4 regions of the Oleiphilus sp. HI0132 genome follow, and region 4 is predicted to be linked to each of the others. Evidence: predicted binding sites of a transcription regulator. Region 4 holds the regulator's gene; each other region holds the start of a gene.
The links. Region 4 encodes sigma-54, which starts transcription at its own class of promoters, with help from an activator protein. Its sites were predicted from a motif close to TGGCACNNNNNTTGCTNT; they were not measured.
Positions count from the first base shown of each region.

Region 1: a site for sigma-54 is predicted at 2,555-2,572, ahead of fliE (flagellar hook-basal body complex protein FliE). Genes of this name have one in related genera too.
Region 2: a site for sigma-54 is predicted at 2,826-2,843, ahead of A3766_RS15260 (CmpA/NrtA family ABC transporter substrate-binding protein). Genes of this name have one in related genera too.
Region 3: a site for sigma-54 is predicted at 2,672-2,689, ahead of flgB (flagellar basal body rod protein FlgB). Genes of this name have one in related genera too.

Region 1 is NZ_LWGJ01000014.1:3,728-8,427, forward strand. Features, by position in the region: gene A3766_RS00245 (PAS domain-containing sensor histidine kinase) at 1-949, shown strand, start outside; gene A3766_RS00250 (sigma-54 dependent transcriptional regulator) at 964-2,379, shown strand; gene fliE (flagellar hook-basal body complex protein FliE) at 2,622-2,996, shown strand; gene fliF (flagellar basal-body MS-ring/collar protein FliF) at 3,072-4,700, shown strand, end outside.
Region 2 is NZ_LWGJ01001130.1:8,722-13,421, forward strand. Features, by position in the region: gene A3766_RS15255 (ABC transporter permease) at 48-962, opposite strand; gene A3766_RS15260 (CmpA/NrtA family ABC transporter substrate-binding protein) at 1,209-2,597, opposite strand; gene A3766_RS15265 (ANTAR domain-containing response regulator) at 2,940-3,563, opposite strand; gene A3766_RS15270 (NarK family nitrate/nitrite MFS transporter) at 3,722-4,700, opposite strand, start outside.
Region 3 is NZ_LWGJ01001725.1:6,266-10,965, forward strand. Features, by position in the region: gene A3766_RS26360 (flagellar hook-basal body complex protein) at 1-1,008, opposite strand, end outside; gene A3766_RS26365 (flagellar hook assembly protein FlgD) at 1,081-1,761, opposite strand; gene flgC (flagellar basal body rod protein FlgC) at 1,775-2,218, opposite strand; gene flgB (flagellar basal body rod protein FlgB) at 2,221-2,628, opposite strand; gene A3766_RS26380 (nitroreductase family protein) at 2,854-3,444, opposite strand; gene A3766_RS26385 (adenylate/guanylate cyclase domain-containing protein) at 3,648-4,700, shown strand, end outside.
Region 4 is NZ_LWGJ01001353.1:8,164-12,863, reverse strand. Features, by position in the region: gene mgtE (magnesium transporter) at 1-65, opposite strand, end outside; gene A3766_RS20720 (HPr family phosphocarrier protein) at 299-568, opposite strand; gene rapZ (RNase adapter RapZ) at 606-1,478, opposite strand; gene ptsN (PTS IIA-like nitrogen regulatory protein PtsN) at 1,521-1,982, opposite strand; gene hpf (ribosome hibernation-promoting factor, HPF/YfiA family) at 2,009-2,317, opposite strand; gene A3766_RS20700 (RNA polymerase factor sigma-54) at 2,420-3,964, opposite strand; gene lptB (LPS export ABC transporter ATP-binding protein) at 4,275-4,700, opposite strand, start outside.

The sequences.
Region 1 (4,700 bases), on a different contig from region 4:
AGAATGTAATCCTGCGGCAATGGATCTACTTGGCGAACCGCTGAAAGGTTTGGCCTGGGTCGATGTTATTGCGAGAAGTTTTTCGCCAAAGCACGATGATGGACACGAGGTTTCTTTAAAAGATGGCCGAAGAGTGAAAATTGAAACTCGTTCTATGTCATCCGGGCCGGGTCAGCTGGTACTCCTTAGTGATCTGACTGAAACAAGATTGTTGCAGGAGCAAGTAAGCAGGGCCGAACGTTTGAGCTCTTTGGGTAAGATGGTTGCTAGCCTTGCTCATCAGATTCGTACGCCCTTATCTACAGCAATGTTGTATGCGGGCCACCTTTGTCAGCCTGAATTAGATGAATCGATGCGCGTGGACTTGTCGGAAAAAGTAATGTCTCGTTTAACGCATTTGGAACATCAGATTAGGGATATGCTTATCTTCGCGAAAGGAGATGAGCGCTTAGTTGAACGTATGCCGCTAAATGATTTCATACTCGCGCTTAAGCTTGCAGCCGTTCCAGTGATGGATGCCGCAAGTGTTGAGAGCGAGTGGGATATAGAAGCGTCTAATGCTGAAGTCTTATGCAATAAAGATGCCTTGGTAGGGGCTTGTCTTAATTTGGTAAATAACAGTATTGAAGCTTGGGAATGTTCTGCAGTTAGCAAGGAAACGCCATTAACAATAAAGATTAGTGTTGGGGTTAAGGAGGATGGGGCTGTGTGTCTTGTGATTAGAGATAGCGGTCCTGGTATTCCTGGCCAGCACAGGAGTAAGATTTTTGAACCGTTTTATACAACCAAGCAAAAAGGGACTGGCCTTGGGCTGGCGGTAGTTCAGTCTGTTGTTAAGGCGCATAAAGGTAATTTCAGAATGCGTTCATCCAAGAAAGGGGTGACTGCAATGATTGACCTGCCGTCAATTAATGTTACTCCTACTAATAATAATTTTGCTCAGTGTTAAGAGGTAAATAAGTCATGTCAGCGACCAAAGTATTAATTGTGGAAGATGATAAGGAATTAAGAGAAGCACTGTGTACAACATTACAGCTTGCAGGGATGGGCTTCGTAGAAGCGGACTGTGCTGAGAATGCATTGAAGGAGCTTGAAAACGCGCATTTTGATGTAGTGATAAGTGATGTAAATATGCCGGGAATGGATGGCCACGAGCTCTTGCAGCAGGTTAAGTTAAAATATCCTGGTTTGCCGATGATGCTTATCACTGCCTATGGTCAAATTAAGCTGGCTGTTGAAGCTATGCAAAGTGGTGCCGCAGACTATTTAGTAAAACCTTTCGAACCAAAAACCTTAATTCAATCAATTATTAAAATTTTGGGGCTTGGTGATACATCTGAAGAAAAGTCTAGTGATGAGAAAGGGCCTGTTGCTGAAGATCCATTCTCTAAGCAATTTTTTGAAGTCGCTCGCAAAGTTGCTGAATCTGATTCGACAGTAATGATTTCAGGTGAAAGTGGTACGGGTAAAGAAGTATTGGCGAGATATATTCACGAGTCATCATCGCGAAAGAACAAACCTTTTGTTGCTTTGAATTGCGCAGCAATCCCAGAGAATATGCTAGAAGCAACACTGTTTGGCCATGAGAAAGGGGCTTTTACCGGCGCGTATGCAAGTTCGCCCGGTAAGTTTGAGCTTGCCAATGGCGGAACCTTATTGCTAGATGAAATATCTGAAATGGATCTAGGCTTGCAGGCAAAACTACTTAGGGTTCTGCAAGAACGTGAAGTGGAGCGAGTTGGCGGAAGAAAAGCGATTCCTTTGGATGTACGGGTATTGGCGACGACAAACCGTGATTTAAAAGAGTACGTAAACGAAGGAAAGTTTAGAGAAGATTTGTATTATCGTCTGAGCGTGTTTCCCATGGCCTGGAAGCCTTTGCGAGAGCGTCCTATGGATATTTGGCCGCTGGCTAAACGCTTGCTTGCTGAGCATTCTAGCAAAATGAAGCGTGAAAAAATGGAGTTTGGTGAGGGTGTAGAGACTTACTTGTCTCAATACCATTGGCCGGGAAATGTCCGAGAGCTTGATAATGCGATTCAGCGTTCGCTGATTATGGCCTGCAATGGTGTGGTTAAGGTTAGCGACCTATGCTTGGATTTATCCGAGTCGGCTAACTGGATACTTGAATCCAAGCAAGAGGTTCCGACTGAGCAAGTTAGGTCGGTGCAGGTCGAGGTTGAGCCAAACTCTCGAACAGGTTTAGGTAAAGATCTAAAGCTTCGAGAATATCAAATAATTATCGATACCTTGCGTCAAGAAAATGGCAGAAAGAAGAATGCTGCCGAGAAGCTAGGTATTAGCCCAAGAACCTTGAGGTATAAGCTTGCTCAAATGAGAGAGCAGGGTATCGATATTGCAGCTGAAATGGCTGCCTAGGTATCGAATTGAGTGTACGGGTGGCTCTGCTAGTTGCCTGTTACAACAGGATTTCGTCAATCTGCTGATGATCTGTATGGGAGCGTATGCTCCCTTTTTTTGTTATTGCTAAGAATTAGCAATGCTATCATGTTAAACCTTCCAATCTATCTATAATTTCAGCTTGTCTGTGAATTGGCCCGCTTTATGCATTTACTAACTTAAGCGTATTTTTAGTAACGAAATTTTGACAAGGGGGATGTATGTCTGGGATTAACTCCGTAGGGGCTAGAGCAGATATCAATCAGGTGCTGGCTGAGATGAAAAATCTGCGTGCGCAGGTTCAGAAAACTCAGGTTCAGACTGAAGAAATATCTCCTACAAAAATTAATGCCACCCAGGAAGCGAGCCAAACACCTAAATTCAGTGACATGCTGTCTAGTGCGGTTGGCTCGGTCAATGATACACAATTAAAAGCGGGTCAAATGGCTAAGGCTTTTGAGCAGGGTGACCCAAGCGTTACGCTTTCGCAGGTAATGGTGCAATCTCAGAAAGCATCGGTATCTTTTCAGGCGTTGACGCAAGTAAGGAATAAGGTTGTACAGGCGTATCAGGATATTATGAAAATGCCGGTTTAAGTGTTTGCTTCTCGTTTGTAATGATTGGTATTTGAACAAGCACTGCTTATTTGGATTTTAGTAAAAGGTTAACTTATGGCACTCGCACCCACAGATACAGGTACAGACTCAGCATTGCCCGCTCAGGTGGGTGGTATCTCGGGTGAGCCTGACGTTGTCGGCACTGAAAGTGACTTGATGACCGGTATAAACCGGCTTGGAATCTTTCGGCAAGTAGGTTTGATGGTAGGTTTGGCCGCGAGTGTTGCCCTCGGTTTGGCGCTTGTTTTATGGCTTCAGGAGCCGGACTATCAGCCGTTGATGAGCTCGGTAGAAGCTCAGGACCTGGAAGAAGTTTCAAGCATTCTTAACTTGAATGGTGTTGACTTCAAGATGGATCACCGTACCGGCATATTGCTTGTTGAAGCGGGCAGGGTTCATGAAGCAAGAATGAAGCTGGCAGCGAATGGCATTACAAGCGATAACAGTGTCGGCTATGAGATCCTTGACCAGGATCAGGCCTTGGGTACTAGCCAGTTTATGGAGTCGACACGATTTAAGCGAGGCCTGGAAGGTGAGCTGGCGCGATCAATATCCAGTTTCAGAAATATCCGTAGCGCCAGAGTTCATTTGGCTATTCCGAAGAGGTCGGTGTTTGTTCGTGACTCAAGAGAACCTAGTGCATCAGTTTTGATCGAGACCTCTTCTATGCGGCCAGTGACACGTGAGCAGGTTGACTCGATTGTTAATCTCGTCGCCGGAAGTGTGCCGGAAATGGATATGAGCAAAGTTACTGTTGTTGATCAAAAGGGTAATCTATTGTCTCGGAACAACGAGTCCGAAGAAGACAAGCTGGTTTCAAGGGAGTTTGAGTATTCGCGTAAAATGGAAAAAGTTCTAAATGAGCGAATTACAGGTATATTGAGTCCTATCCTCGGGGCGGATCGTTTCAGGTCAGAAGTCTCGGCTGATGTGGATTTTACCCAGGTTGAAGAAACGGAAGAGTTTTACAACCCTGACATGCAAGCAGTCCGAAGTGAACAAACCTTGGATGAGCAGCGCCAGATGATGACAGATGGCGGTGTACCAGGCGCGCTTGCTAATCAGCCTCCCGCAGCGGGTGCTGCCCCTGAAGTAGCCAACGGTGCTGGCGCTGGTGAAGGAGGTTTACCGACAAATGTGCGTAAGCAAACCACTCGCAATTTTGAGGTGGACCGCACAATCAGCTACACACGTCACCAGCAAGGTAGGCTAAAGCGCTTAACGGTTGCTGTAGCAATTGATGATATACAGAATATCAACCCGGAAACAGGTGAGGTAAGCTATACTACATGGACGGCTGAAGAGCTTGAGCGTTTGACGCTATTGGTAAGGAATGCGGTAGGGTACTCAGCCGCACGAGGTGATAGCGTAAATGTGATTAATACGCCTTTTGCACCTAAGTTTGTGGAAGCCGTACAAGAGCCGGAAATATGGGAACAGGCGTGGTTCAAAGAGCTGGTGCCCAAAGGCATAGCAATGTTGTTCGCCTTGATTATTATCTTTACCGTCATTCGACCAGTGTTTAAGAATCTTTCTGAAGCTGGCGCTCAAGCGAAAGAGCTTGCTTTAGCGGGAGATGAGGACGGTTTGGCACAGATGGATGCCATGAGTGAAGGTGAGGCAGGAGAACGAGTTACTTTGAGTGCCTCTGATGAGTTTCTGTTACCGGGGGCTTCGGAAGGT
Region 2 (4,700 bases), on a different contig from region 4:
AATTCAATCGTATTTCGTTACTTGTAGCTGTTCGGGCAGGTTAAGGCTTAAAGGCCTTTATTATCCCAAGACACTCGCTTTTGTATTTGTAACATTGCGCGATCTAACAAGAATCCGATAAAACCAATTACAACGACTGCTGCCATAATTCTACTTAGTGAATCTGAACTACCATTCTGGAATTCATCCCAAACGAACTTTCCAAGGCCTGGGTTTTGGGCCAACATTTCTGCGGCGATCAACACCATCCATGCGATACTTAAGGACAAGCGCATTCCGGTAAAGATCATCGGTACTGATGCAGGTAAAACAATTTTCTGAACATGTTTCAGAGCAGGTAATCGCAACACCTTACTTACGTTGACCAAGTTATCATCAATGGATGCAACACCCACTGACGTATTGATCACCATTGGCCATAAGCAGCAAAGTGTTACGGTGATCATCGAAACAATAAAGGACTTGGCTACCAGTGGATCTGACGAGACGTAGAGTGCACTCACCAAGATTGTCACCAAGGGTAACCAAGCCAAAGGAGAAACAGGTTTGAACACCTGAATAATCGGGTTAACAGCCGAGTTCAGTGTTTTATTCAGGCCAATGGCAATGCCTAGGGGAATCGCTATCGCTGCAGCCAATAAGAAGCCAGAAGCGACCGTCTTTAAGCTGGTAAAGATCTGATCGAGGAAAGTTTCTTTCCCGGTATACGCTCTGATTTTAGGCACATAAGATGGATCTTCAGCCACTCGTGCCGCATTTCTTTTCTCTTGCCTTTCGTAGAAGGCTTGCTCTTTAGTCCGCTCGGAAACGTGCTCATCATATAAAGAGACGAACTGCTCCATTACCATCGCGGGACCCGGAAACTGCCCCAAAGAAGTTTTAACACTCTGTGCGGCTGCCGCCCAAATAATGAGAAATACCGCAATACCTGCCATGGGTATTGCCAGAGTCTTCGCTGCCATCGCACCAAACTCTAATACCTTATCCAACCAAACAATTGGTTGTTCTATATCGTCCTTAAGAGATGTCGCCGTTGACATAATCTTCTGCTCCTGCTTAAAGCTACTTCAGTTAACTGACGACTCTCGTTCTAACAAACATTGAGAGCCGATCAAGATAAATCTTTCTTAGACAAACTTCGTTATCAGCAGTCAGACAACAAACCCTGGTTCAGGCCAGCATTTGTCGTCCGACATATGTAATACTCTTTAGATCTTGTCGCCTGATTTCAGACCAATTGAGAACTTCTCGATATACTTGTTTGGTTGTGTACCGTCATAAACAATGTTATCGATAAAGTGCGTTTGTGGGTCACGGTAGCCATCTTCAGTAGAGAAGTCTGGGAAGTCAGCCGCTTTCGCTTTACCTTCTTTGATCAAAGACTGCGCCGCACGTGCATAGATATCAGGACGATATACTTTCTTCGCCAAATCTTTGTACCACTCGTCGCTCTTATCTTCAGAGATCTGACCCCAACGACGCATTTGCGTTAGATACCAGATAGCATCTGAGTAGTATGGGTAAGTCGCGTTATAACGGAAGAATACGTTGAAGTCTGGTACTGAACGCTTATCGCCTTTCTCGTACTCAAAAGTACCCGTCATACTGTTTGCAATAACGTCATAGTCAGCACCAACATAGTTAGGTTGTGACAAGATCTTAACCGCTGCTGGACGGTTAGCATTGTTGTTAGCATCTAACCACATCGCTGCACGAATCATCGCTCGCGTTAAACGAACTGTCGTATTCGGGTATTTCTCAGCAAATTCTTTAGTAATACCAAATACTTTCTCTGGGTTGTCTTTCCAGATCTCGTAATCAGTCACTACTGGCACACCGATACCTTTGAATACGGCCTGCTGGTTCCAAGGCTCACCTACACAGTAGCCATAGATCGTGCCGGCTTCCAAGGTAGACGGCATTTGTGGTGGAGGTGTTACTGATAGCAAGGCATCTGCATCGATCTTACCTGTCGTGTCACCCTTATGAGGCGCGTAGTAGCCAGGGTGAATACCGCCCGCTGCTAACCAGTATCTTAGCTCATAGTTATGAGTCGAAACCGGGAATACCATCCCCATGTTAAAAGGCTTTCCATCTTCCTTGTACTTCTCGACAACTGGCTTCAGCGCATCAGCTTTAATTGGGTGAACAGGTTTTCCATCAGCCATCTTTGGAATATTTGGCTTCATCTGTTCCCAAATATCATTTGAAACGGTGATCGCATTACCATTCAAATCCATTGAGAAAGGCGTAATGATATGAGCTTTAGTTCCATAACCCATCGTCGCTGCAATAGGCTGTCCCGCTAGCATATGTGCACCATCCAAGCGACCGTCAATTACGCCATCAAGCAAGACCTTCCAGTTAGCTTGAGCTTCAATTTTGACGTACAGGCCTTCATCCTCAAAGTAACCGTTTTCATAGGCGACAGCTATTGGCGCCATGTCTGTTAGTTTGATAAAACCGAAAGTTAACTCCTCTTTTTCCGGATAGCCTAATTTCTCTGCATGCGCCGCGCCGCTAGTCATACCAACTGCGACACTTGCGCTGATTACTGTTGTCATCGTTGCCGTTTTTAACGATTTAAACCACTTCATAAAACGCTTCCTTTATATCAATGAATCAATAATAAACTTTCAAAAAATCCAAAAAAAAGGCGCCCACCGATTAGTCGCCTCTAATGAGACCACTAACTGATGAGCACCTTTGCTCGTTCAAACCTGACCGCGCCATTGCGATCTTGTTTGATGTCTTTCTGATCGCCGTTGATAGAAAGACATTATGTTTTGTTTCATGAACGCCTTGCGTTCGTAGATATACCAGTTAAAGCACAAGCCGTGCCAACTTTTTATACCTTATATATCAACTACTTGACAATATCACGCAGAAATACGACCCATTTCAGTGCACCAAGCACTTACTAACGACTTGCTTTAGGGCTACTCGACATCACCCAATAAGGAAAACACATCAATAATGCTTTCAGCCACTTTCACAATCGGCTGCCCCTTATCCATCGCCAACTTTCTAAGAGAGGTATATGCCTCATCTTCACTCAGGCCCTTCTGTTTCATCAACAAACCTTTAGCCTTCTCTAAGGTCTTTCTTTCGGCCAATTTGGTTTTTGTCGTGTTTAATTCCTTTATTAAACCTTGCTGCTCATGAAAACGAGCTACTGCGATATTAATAATTGAAGGCAAGCGCTGTGGCTGTATATCATCCACAATAAAAGCACTGACACCGGCCTTCACCACCTTCTGAACCAGCGGCGGCGCATCCTTTTCTGAGAAAACAATGACGGGAAGCGGCATGCGCTCTCGAAGTTCGACCAGTTGCTGTAAAGTGTCTTCGTCGGGCAAGTCCATGCCCACCACAAGAATATCAGGCTGATGCTCCTCTGCTTTCTCCAGCATAAGACAAGCATCTGTGACAGTCTCGATTATCGGATAAGCGTTTTCGCGAAGAGCTCTGCGTAACAACGCAGCTCTTGAATCCAGAGGGTCAATTAACAGTGCGCGTTCTTTTTGAGAGAGCCCTGTATTTGAGATAACAGCTCTAGTCATACGACACCACCTTATTCATAAATTCAGACACAACTAAGTATGAAATACTCATTCCCTTCTGGCATAGGTCTGATAAATATTAAATGGTAAAAAATAGAGGGTATAAAAAGGAGCGAGCCTGTCAAAAGTACAGGCTCGCAATCAAGTCCTAGCTAAACCTAGCTAACCTCGATCATTTGAACAGTGCCATCAGGTAATACTTCATGCATATGACCTTTAGGCTCATCCAAGAACTGAACCAGAGCCAAGCAAGCCACCGCAGCACCTGCAATCACCATAAAGAAGGTCGATGCATCAACAAAAGAATAGACCGTCAGGAAGGTCACGCCACCCACGTTGCCATAGGCGCCAACCATACCTGCAATTTGGCCAGTCATACGACGCTTAACCAGTGGCACCATTGCAAACACTGCACCTTCACCAGACTGAACGAAGAAAGAACAAAGCAATACCGCCGCAACCGCTAATGGAATCATCCAGGTGCTATCAACTAGCGATAGAATCAAGTAACCGACCGTCAAACCAGCAATCAGAATAGTTAAGGTTTTCTTACGACCAAACTTATCTGACAAATAACCACCAGTTGGGCGCGCCGCCAAGTTCATCAATGCGAATGCACCCCCCAATAAGCCAGCCATAACAGGCGTTAGATCGAAGGTTTCCATAAAGAATGCAGGTAACATTGAAACAACTGCCAACTCTGAACCAAAGGTAACGAAGTAAGCCCAATCTAGAATAGCCACTTGCTTAAACTTATACTGGTCATTTTCTGGCAAAGAAGTATGTAGATGTTCTTTGTTCACTTGATAGATTGAGTGCATTTGGAAAGCAAACAGACCAGCGAGCACCCCCCATAAAATGTTTGCTGTTGTTGCCGATAGTAGACTTACACCCGCTGGAGATAGCTTCCATGTCAAAACAGCCAAGGCAATATACATAGGCACATTCATCGCGATATAGAACCAGAAATCACGCTTATTACTTACTTCCAAACCACCCGATTTCTTTGGCTTAAAGTAAGTCGAACCTTTCGGTGTATTACGAACATTTTTGTAAAAGATCATGCTATAAACAAAAGCAACAACACCTGTTGTTGCGATAGCATATCTCCAACCATCATCACCACCATATACGTAA
Region 3 (4,700 bases), on a different contig from region 4:
AAGCACTACCGGCGTCGCCGCGGCATCACTCCCAAGAACCTCAAAACTATCGCCCGAGACACCCGCAAAACCGAATACCAAGTTAGCTCCTTGATCCTGAATAATCTGCAAATCACCAGTAGCACTATCTATGACGGCGGTAACCCCCACCAACGCAGACGAGTTAATACGAGTTCCCAAGTCGGCCAATTGCAATGCATCTGTTGCACCGGCTGGCTGGAAACTAATTCCGTTTAAGCTAATACTCATATTTCCTGAGGCATTATCATATCCAGCTAAGGTTATTGTAGAGCTGGTACTAGCAGTCGCATCCACACCTTCTAAAAGCGAAAACTGAGATGCAATTGCCCCGGCAGTTGATTCCGCAGTCGTTGTAATGGTCTGCGACGTGCCATCCGGAAAGGTCACTTCGATATCCTGACTCGCATAGCCATTCACAATTCCTGCTTGTGCTACACCAACATCCGTTGCACCGTTCGAGTTAATCGTTGTGCCACTCTGAGTCAAAGCTTCTTCTGAAGAATCCAGATTCAAAGCTGCTTCGACATTAGTTGATCTTGATGGAGGCAGATCATTCGCATCAACAACCAGATCACCCAGAACTCCCGATACCGTCCCACCTTCATCAGCCTGAAAGCCCTGGACACGCATACCCGTGTTATTGACCATGAAACCATCTTTATCCACACCTAGCTGACCAGCACGCGAATATTTGGCCTCACCCTGATCACTAAGCACGAAAAAGCCATTTCCGGTAATTGCTAAGTCCAGGTTATTGTCAGTAAGGCTTACGTTACCCTGACCAAACATCTGTCGAATATTTTGTACTGCGACACCGTCTCCCGTTGAGGTAGCCCCCCTGCCGAAAAAACTATTGGAATAAACATCACCAAACTCGGCACGCGAACGCTTAAAACCAACAGTACTCGCGTTCGCAATGTTATTACCCGTAACTTCCAAGTCCGTGGAGGATGCTCTCAACCCACCTAATGCAACGTTAAACGGCATACTACACCTCTCTTCTGATTCTTTTTGTCGTAATGATTACAATTATTTCGCACGCCAGACACATACTCATGCCTAGTTAATCTCTCTAACATCTTCTAAAGGAATAGCGCCCATACCGGCTAAGTTAAGCGAAATGGCACCACCAGTCCCGATCGATACGCTACTCACATTGGCGGAAAGCAAGGTCGTAATTTGACTTACATCTCCTCCTTGATTCGATTCAGCAGCGATCGTGTAATTGTCATAGGGCATCTGCTCCCCCTTGCTATTTGTTCCATCCCACGAGAATGGTACAGAACCGGCAAGTTGTTGCCCCATATCCACCTGATTAACCAACTCACCAGAACCGTTAAAGATACTTACCTTTAATGAACCTGTACTGGCTTCAAGATCAACCAATCCACTAATTGTTCCGTCTGCCGCCATGGGAGCTTCAGTACCTGGCACCAAAACCGTTCGCCCAACCATTGCAGAAGCCTGCAAAGCCTGACTAGACTGATACTGGGTTGCAAAACTTTCTACTTGCGAACTTAGTTTCTGCATTTCTTCAAGAGAGCTAAACTCTGCTAACTGAGAAATGAACTCACCATTATCTTGAGGGTCCAGCGGGCTTTGATTCTCCATCTGGGCAATCATCAACTCCATAAACTCATTCTGACCTAGATCAGACGAACCTTGTGTTTTGGTCGTCGGTTCATAGCGGTAGTCTGATAAAGCATCAGCAGAAGACACCGTTGTATTTATATCTGTCATAAGATTTAGCCCCTTACTGACCTAGCGTTAACAAACGCTGCATCATTGTTTTTGCCGCATCCATTACATCAATATTGGTTTGAAAGCTTCGAGAAGCAGAAAGCATGTCAGCCATCTCTTCAACGACATTTACATTCGGGTACATCACATATCCCTGCTCATCAGCCAACGGGTGGTCAGGCTGGTAACGCATATCCAAAGGTGCATCACTTTCAACAATCCCTTTTACTTCAACACCTACCGACTCAGGCGTCTGCTGTAAGAAATCCCCACCAACTGCCTGGCGCATGGCATCTTCTTGGACAGCCGAAAAGATGGGCTTTCGGGCGCGATATACTTCATCAATACTACTTGCCGCACTGTCTGCATTAGCAATATTACTAGCAGTGGTATTCAAGCGAATAGATTGAGCAGCCATGCCGGATCCGGCAATATCAAAAATCTGACTAAGAGACATATTTATTCACCCCGAATCGCATTGGTTAGTGACTTGAACTTGCCATTCAAAAACTGGAAGCTGGATTGGTATTGCAAGGTATTCTTCATAAACTCTGCCATTTCTTCTTGGGTATCAACGGTATTACCGTCAACAGATGGCTGGCTGGGCGTTCGATAAAGCAACTCATTGCTTCCGCTCGAGTTAGCATGAGGCAAGTGCTGTCCGTTCGTGGTCGCCATCTCGAGAGACTTTGCGCCTCCCTGGCTAGCCATTTCATTACCCAGGACCGCTTTGAAGTCTATATCTCTTGCCTTAAATCCGGGTGTATCTGCATTAGCCAAGTTATTAGCCAACACCTCAGCACGGTTAACACGTAACTCCAGCGCTTGTTCGTGAATTCCTAATGCATTGCTGAATGAAATCGACATCGATACTCCCACTTGCTTCATCATAAAGTTTCTACGATTAGATAAAGCAATTGCGATGCCAACCAATAAATATTTTTTTAATACTTAAAAATCAAATACTTATGGTTTTATGGAGTTTTTTAGATCGGCAATTCCTATCCTTTTAGATTTGCCGTTTTTTGAGGGAACAAGCGAAGATATCACCTGGGTTGACCCAATTTATAGTCAGAGGAAAATCGCCGAGCACTACCATGGGACAAAGTAATCCTTACTAGCAACAGGCGCTAACTTTTTGGCTTCGGCAAGCGGTGTACCAATATATAAGAAGCCCACGATAGACTCCTCGAGCGATAAACCCAGGCCTTGCTTCACGTCGCCATTCAATGCCATTTCTCCGGTACGCCAAATACCACCAAAGCCCTGCGCCTGAAGCGCTAACAACATATAACCCACCGCAACGCCGCAGGACACAACCTGCTCTTCGAAAGGTACTTTAGGGTGTTCGATGTTTTTGGACACAGCAACGATGATCTTGGGCGCTCGAAGCGGCATTGAGCGGTATTTATTTTCTTGCGCTTCACTAAGCTTTCCCTCATTCGCTTCAGCAGCCTGACAAAACAAATCACCCAGACGATGTAACGAGTCCCCTTCGATCACAAGAAATCGCCATGGCTTTAAGCATTTATGGTCAGGCGTCCTAAGCGCTGCTTGAAAAACAGTTTCCATTTGATCAGGGCTTGGGGCTGGAGCACTCAAGCGAGGATGAGAAACCCTGGACTTCAATATTTCCAACACCGCATGAGAGCCCGCCTCATCAATTGTTTTATGCTCATTCATACCCGCGTATCTCCTGCTTTAATATAAGCTACCTAACCTGCACTATTCTTTTCAGGTGAACATAATGATATAACCACATTTAGATCACGAAACCTTAGTGCAAGCGCTATTTCCCAAGAACGAAATTAAAACAGTGTAAGCAAAATTTGTCTATATATAAGGGAACTGATAACCTTTGCTGCTTATCAGAGATGTATGAAAAAATGATCCCATTGAAAATATCTAATAAAAAATCGTCAACACAGAATAAGGCGACACAACACTCCACCGACAAAATAGATACGCCACCGTCAGTCATGCCCGCATACAACGGCAGGGTTTTGGCTTATTTGACGTCTAGTATCACGATGGCGGTCGGTGTTCTTGAAGGACATTTCCACGACTACTTGATCTGGTTTATTCCTGCGGCCATGTTATGGCCACACCTTCTTTACTTTGTTATTAGACATTTAAAGCTAGAGCAAAGCGCTGCAGCACGTGAGAACACACTACTAATAGATGGCGCTTTGGTCGGTGTCATTATTGTACTAATTGACTTCAGCCCGACGGCAACCATATTCAATATTCTCATGGCGAGTTTTAGCTTCATCGTCGTTGGAGGTATGTCGACCTGGCTCAAAGGCAACCTAATCTTACTTACCTCCACCATTATTTCCTCCATGATATTCGGCCTTGACTTCGCGCCTCACGCACCAATGATTGTCGATCTAGTGGCCGGTATTAGCGCTACAGTCTATGTCTCGGTTACTGCTTACTATACCCACCAACAAGCCGAAGCCTTACATAAGGCCAAGCACCAGATTCAGACACAAAGAGAGCAGTCTATATCGCTTTCTCACAAGCTTGCTAAATACCTATCTCCACAAGTCTGGCAGTCAATTTTTACCGGCGAACGTGACGTGCGCCTGGAAACACAGCGCAAGCGTCTATCTATCTTCTTCTCTGACATCAAAGGTTTTACAGAGCTGTCGGAAGAAATGGAACCCGAAGGTTTGACCGAGCTGCTGAACAACTACTTCAACGAAATGTCGCAAATCGCCTTAAAATACGGCGGCACAATCGATAAGTTTATTGGCGACAGTATTATGATTTTCTTTGGTGACCCAACCAGTCGTGGCGCTAAAGAAGATACGATGGCTTGTGTTTCCATGGCAATTGAGATGCGTAAGCACATGAAGATACTGCGTCAAAAGTGGAAGAGCCAAGGAATCAAGACGCCACTACAAATTCGAATTGGGATCAGTACGGGCTTCAGC
Region 4 (4,700 bases):
TCGATTACTTCATTTACACTATGAAGTTTCTCTTTAGCGCTTTTGTTTGAAAATTGGCTAGGCATGGAACACGTTGATCTCTAGTTAACTGCTAAGTGATAAAACAGATAAGCCTGGTGAAGTGATGATTACAATTAGACCTATATAGATAGCTTAAACGTTTGCTTAAGTATAGCGCATGAATTGACACTTCGACAGTCAGAATAATCCAATAAACAGAGCCTTAGTTTGCTTTTATAAAGTGAGTTCTAGTTTATTGGAGCTGATAAGAGTGGGGGGCTTGAAATTTAGTGAGCGCTTATTCGCCTTCTCCAAACCTATCATTGATCAAGTCTTTGATCGCTGTCATTGCTTCTTCCTGATCCGCACCTTCGCAGCTGATTTCAACAAAAGATCCGCAGCTTGCGGCGAGCATCATCACAGACATAATGCTTTTACCATCGACTTCTCGGCCATCCTTTGCGATTTTAATACTGCTTTCAAAGCGTGTTGCAGTACCGACAAATTTAGCGGCTGCACGGGCATGGAGACCAAGTTTGTTAATAATTTCGATTTGTTCTGAAAGCATGGATGTTCTACTAAGCTAATGAAAAGAGGGTAGTTTATTACGTTTTGTGAGGTGAAGGTAGCTCTTTGTGGCGAATTTGGACATTATCAAATTGCGACTTGAAGTGCGCACCAAGCTGTTCGCTAATATAGACCGATCTGTGATGGCCGCCGGTACAGCCGATCGCGATAGTCATGTAGCTACGGTTTGATGCTTTGAATTGAGGAAGCCATTTACTGAGAAAGTTAATGATATCTTCCTTCATTAGTATGGATTCGGGTTGGGCGTTCATGAAGTCTACGACGGGCTTATCTAATCCACTAAAAGTACGAAGGTTTGGGTCCCAGTATGGGTTTGGCAAACAGCGAACGTCGAATACGTAATCTGCATCGCTAGGAACACCATTTTTGAAACCAAATGATTGAAAGAGTATGGCGAGCTCTTGCTCTCGTTTGCCTGTCACTCTAAGTTTTATGAGGTCTCTTAACTCGTATAGGGTTAGTTTCGTAGTGTCGACAGTCAGGTCAGCTTTTAGTGCCAGCTGGTCGAGAAGCGTTCTTTCGGTTTCAATCGCTTCGGTGAGTGAGTGTGTTGTGCTGCTAAGTGGGTGTTTGCGTCGAGTATCGTGAAAGCGCTTTAGGAGCGTCTCACTTTGTGCGTCAAGAAAAATGATATCGACATCAATCTCCATCTGCTTTAGCTTCTCGTAAACTTGGGGGAATGCTTCTATTCCACCCTGCAGATTTCTAGCATCGATACTGATCGCAACGTTACTTAACCTTGTATCTTTACCTTGTAGTGATTGTTTACCAAGGTTTAGTAAAAGCCCAACCGGTAAATTATCAATGCAGTAATACCCCATGTCTTCAAGGACGTGAAGGGCCGTGCTTTTTCCGGAACCGGATCTGCCACTGACAATAACGAGCTTCATAAGAAGTTCCTAGCAATTTTGAGCTTCTAAGGTTTGTAGGTCTTAAGCAATTATTTTCTGATAAAGTTCAGTGCCTGTAGCAGATTCCCTTAAACTATCGCAAAAAGCAGTGTTGTTGAACTTCTCTGCAATTTGACTTAAAAGATCCAGGTGCTCGCTCGTCGCCTCGGAGGGGACAAGTAAAACGAAAAGAATATCAACGTCTTCGTTATCTATCGAGTCAAAAGGTATCTTTTTTTCAAGTGTAAATAGACAACCAATAACTTGTTTGCAGTTTTCCAGTCTGCTGTGGGGAATGGCAATTCCTTGCCCAACTCCCGTGCTTCCCAGTCGTTCACGAGAAATAAGGTTGTCAAATATTTCAGTTTCATCAAGATGAGGAAATTGTTTTGAGACCAGGTGTGCAGCCTGTTGAAGAACTTTTTTCTTGCTACCACCGGGCAAACCGCGTTGGGTTAGCTCCGGTGACAAGATGGCCTCGATAGTAATTTTATTTTCAGACATTTTTCGACTCTAAAGATCGCTAATAACTAGCGTGCTGCTGCGCCGTGTGCGCGGTCAACTTTCTTTTCCTTGTGCTTAAGAATTTGACGGTCTAGCTTATCAACTAGCTGGTCGATAGCGGCATACATGTCGTCGTTCTCGGCGTGGCCGTGGATATCTGCACCAGCGATATGTAGCGTTGATTCAGCAATATGTGCTTGTTTCGATACAGAAAGGGTTACCTGTACGTTGCTAATGCCGCCAATATGGCGCTCTAGCTTTTGCAATTTGGTTTTCACATATTCTTTAAGTGCATCAGTTAAATCTACATGATGGCCAGTGATATTTAATTGCATAGTATTCTCCTATCATCGTTATTTTTAGCGAGAGTTGAATATTGACTCACTTTTCGCTTATCAAATCAACTTGCTGCAGGCAGCAAGTTATCAAATATTGTATTAAACCAATCTTTTTCTTTCGTTCGATGGGGGGATCGACATCGCTTCGCGGTATTTTGCGATAGTGCGGCGGGCGACGTTAATTCCTTGCTCTTTCAACAAGTCGGCAATCTTGCTATCGCTAAGAGGTTTTTTAGGGTTTTCTGCTGATATTAACTTCTTAATAATTGCGCGAATCGCTGTTGACGAGCACTCTCCGCCAGTAGTTGTGCTGACGTGGCTTGAGAAAAAGTATTTGAGTTCAAATATGCCTCGTGGCGTATGCATGTACTTTTGTGTTGTCACACGAGATATGGTGGACTCATGCATTTCTACCGCTTCAGCAATATCATGTAAAATCAGCGGCTTCATCGCTTCATCACCATAGTCAAGGAAGCCTTGTTGGTGAGCTACTATCTTACTTGCCACTTTTAGAAGCGTCTCGTTACGACTTTGTAGGCTTTTAATAAACCACTTTGCTTCTTGAAGTTGATCCTTCATAAAGGTGTTGTCGTTACTGGAGTCAGCTCTCTTTATAAACGAAGCATAATTTGCATTGACCCTTATTTTTGGCGCAATCTCTGGGTTGAGCTCAACTTTCCAGCGTCCTTTTTCTTTCTTTACGACGACATCTGGCACAATGTACTCAGGCTCGGAAGAAGCAATGGATTCACCTGGTTTAGGGTTCAAAGACTGAATTAGAGAGATAACCTCTTTCAGTTCATGCTCTTTAAGGCGGCTGCGTCGCATTAGTTGAGCGTAGTCTCTTGATCCTAATAAGTTCAGGTAGTGGCTGATTACAAGCTTTGCTTGTGGTAGCCAGGGCGTATCTTTTGGTAGCTGGCGTAACTGTAGCAGCAAACAGTCGGGCAGGTCTTTGGCAAATACCCCAGGTGGATCAAAGTGCTGCACGCGTTTTAAGACGGCTTCAACTTCATCTAATTCAACCGGGTCTTCGTCATCTGAGTTGTGCAGCCCCTCGTGTATCTCTTCAACGGTATTCGTTAGGTAGCCGTCTGTATCTGTTGCGTCGATTAATGACATCGCAATGTATCGGTCGCGATCAGACATGGGGGTAAGGTTAAGTTGCCAATCTAGATGATCTGCAAGAGACTCGGTAGCAGCGTTTCTTTGTTCGAAGGCATTGTTGTCATCTTCGGGAACGGGACCACTGGGCGCATTGTTTGTATATATGTCATCCCAAGCCGTATCAACAGGCAGATCTTCCGGTATAGTATCTGACCACTCTTCACTAGGCGTGTCGGCTTCATTACTAGCAGGTGCTTCGCTCGAACTGGTGTCTGTACTACTGCTTTGTTGGTTGTCCTGAGAGGCGTACTCGTTGCCATCATTTTGATGACTTTCATTCTGATTTTCTTGTTTATCACTTGTATTTCCAGGCTCGTTGTTATCGTCCTGGAGTTCGAGCATAGGATTAGATTCCAATGCTTCTTGTATTTCGTTTTGAAGGTCAAGAGTCGACAATTGTAGCAAGCGGATTGCTTGCTGCAATTGAGGTGTCATTGTCAGTTGTTGACCGAGCTTTAATTGGAGAGAAACCTTCATGTTCATGAGGATGTCACCAACTTAAGACTTAAATTTTGAATCATGTATTGTCGCTTATTATATTTTGCGGAAATGGTCGCTGTGAATAAACGTATTTATATTTACTTCATTTACACAAGTGTAGTGCGAAGATAGCAAAGTGTGAAACAAATAAAAGTATATTTACGTTACCAGCCTACAAATAATTGTTTTAGATCAAGTTATCGTCTTGTTGACGTGAAAATTGCATGCTACTCATTTCTAAGCTGAAAGTCATGCTTAATTGTTTGTATATGCTGTTCGAATCGAATGCTATGAACTAGCCACTGGCTTATAATTTGAATTGATTGCCCAAGTAGACTTGTTTGACCTTTTCATTATTCAGAATGTCTTCAGCACTTCCTGAAGCAATGATATGGCCATCACCAACAATATAGGCTTTTTCACAAATATCCAGCGTTTCTCTAACGTTGTGATCGGTTATGAGTACGCCGATATTTTTACTTTTAAGGTGAGAGACGATTGACTTGATGTCGTTGACCGATATTGGGTCGACACCTGCGAAGGGCTCATCGAGTAGAATGAAGTCAGGCTCCATTGCTAAAGCTCTGGCTATTTCCACTCGCCTACGTTCACCGCCTGACAAGGCCATGCCAAGACTATCTTTGATGTGAGTGATGTGAAACTCTTCGAGTAAGGCTTCCATTCTTTGTCGCCTTTCGCTGCGAGAAAGATCTTTTCTAATCTCTAGTACCGC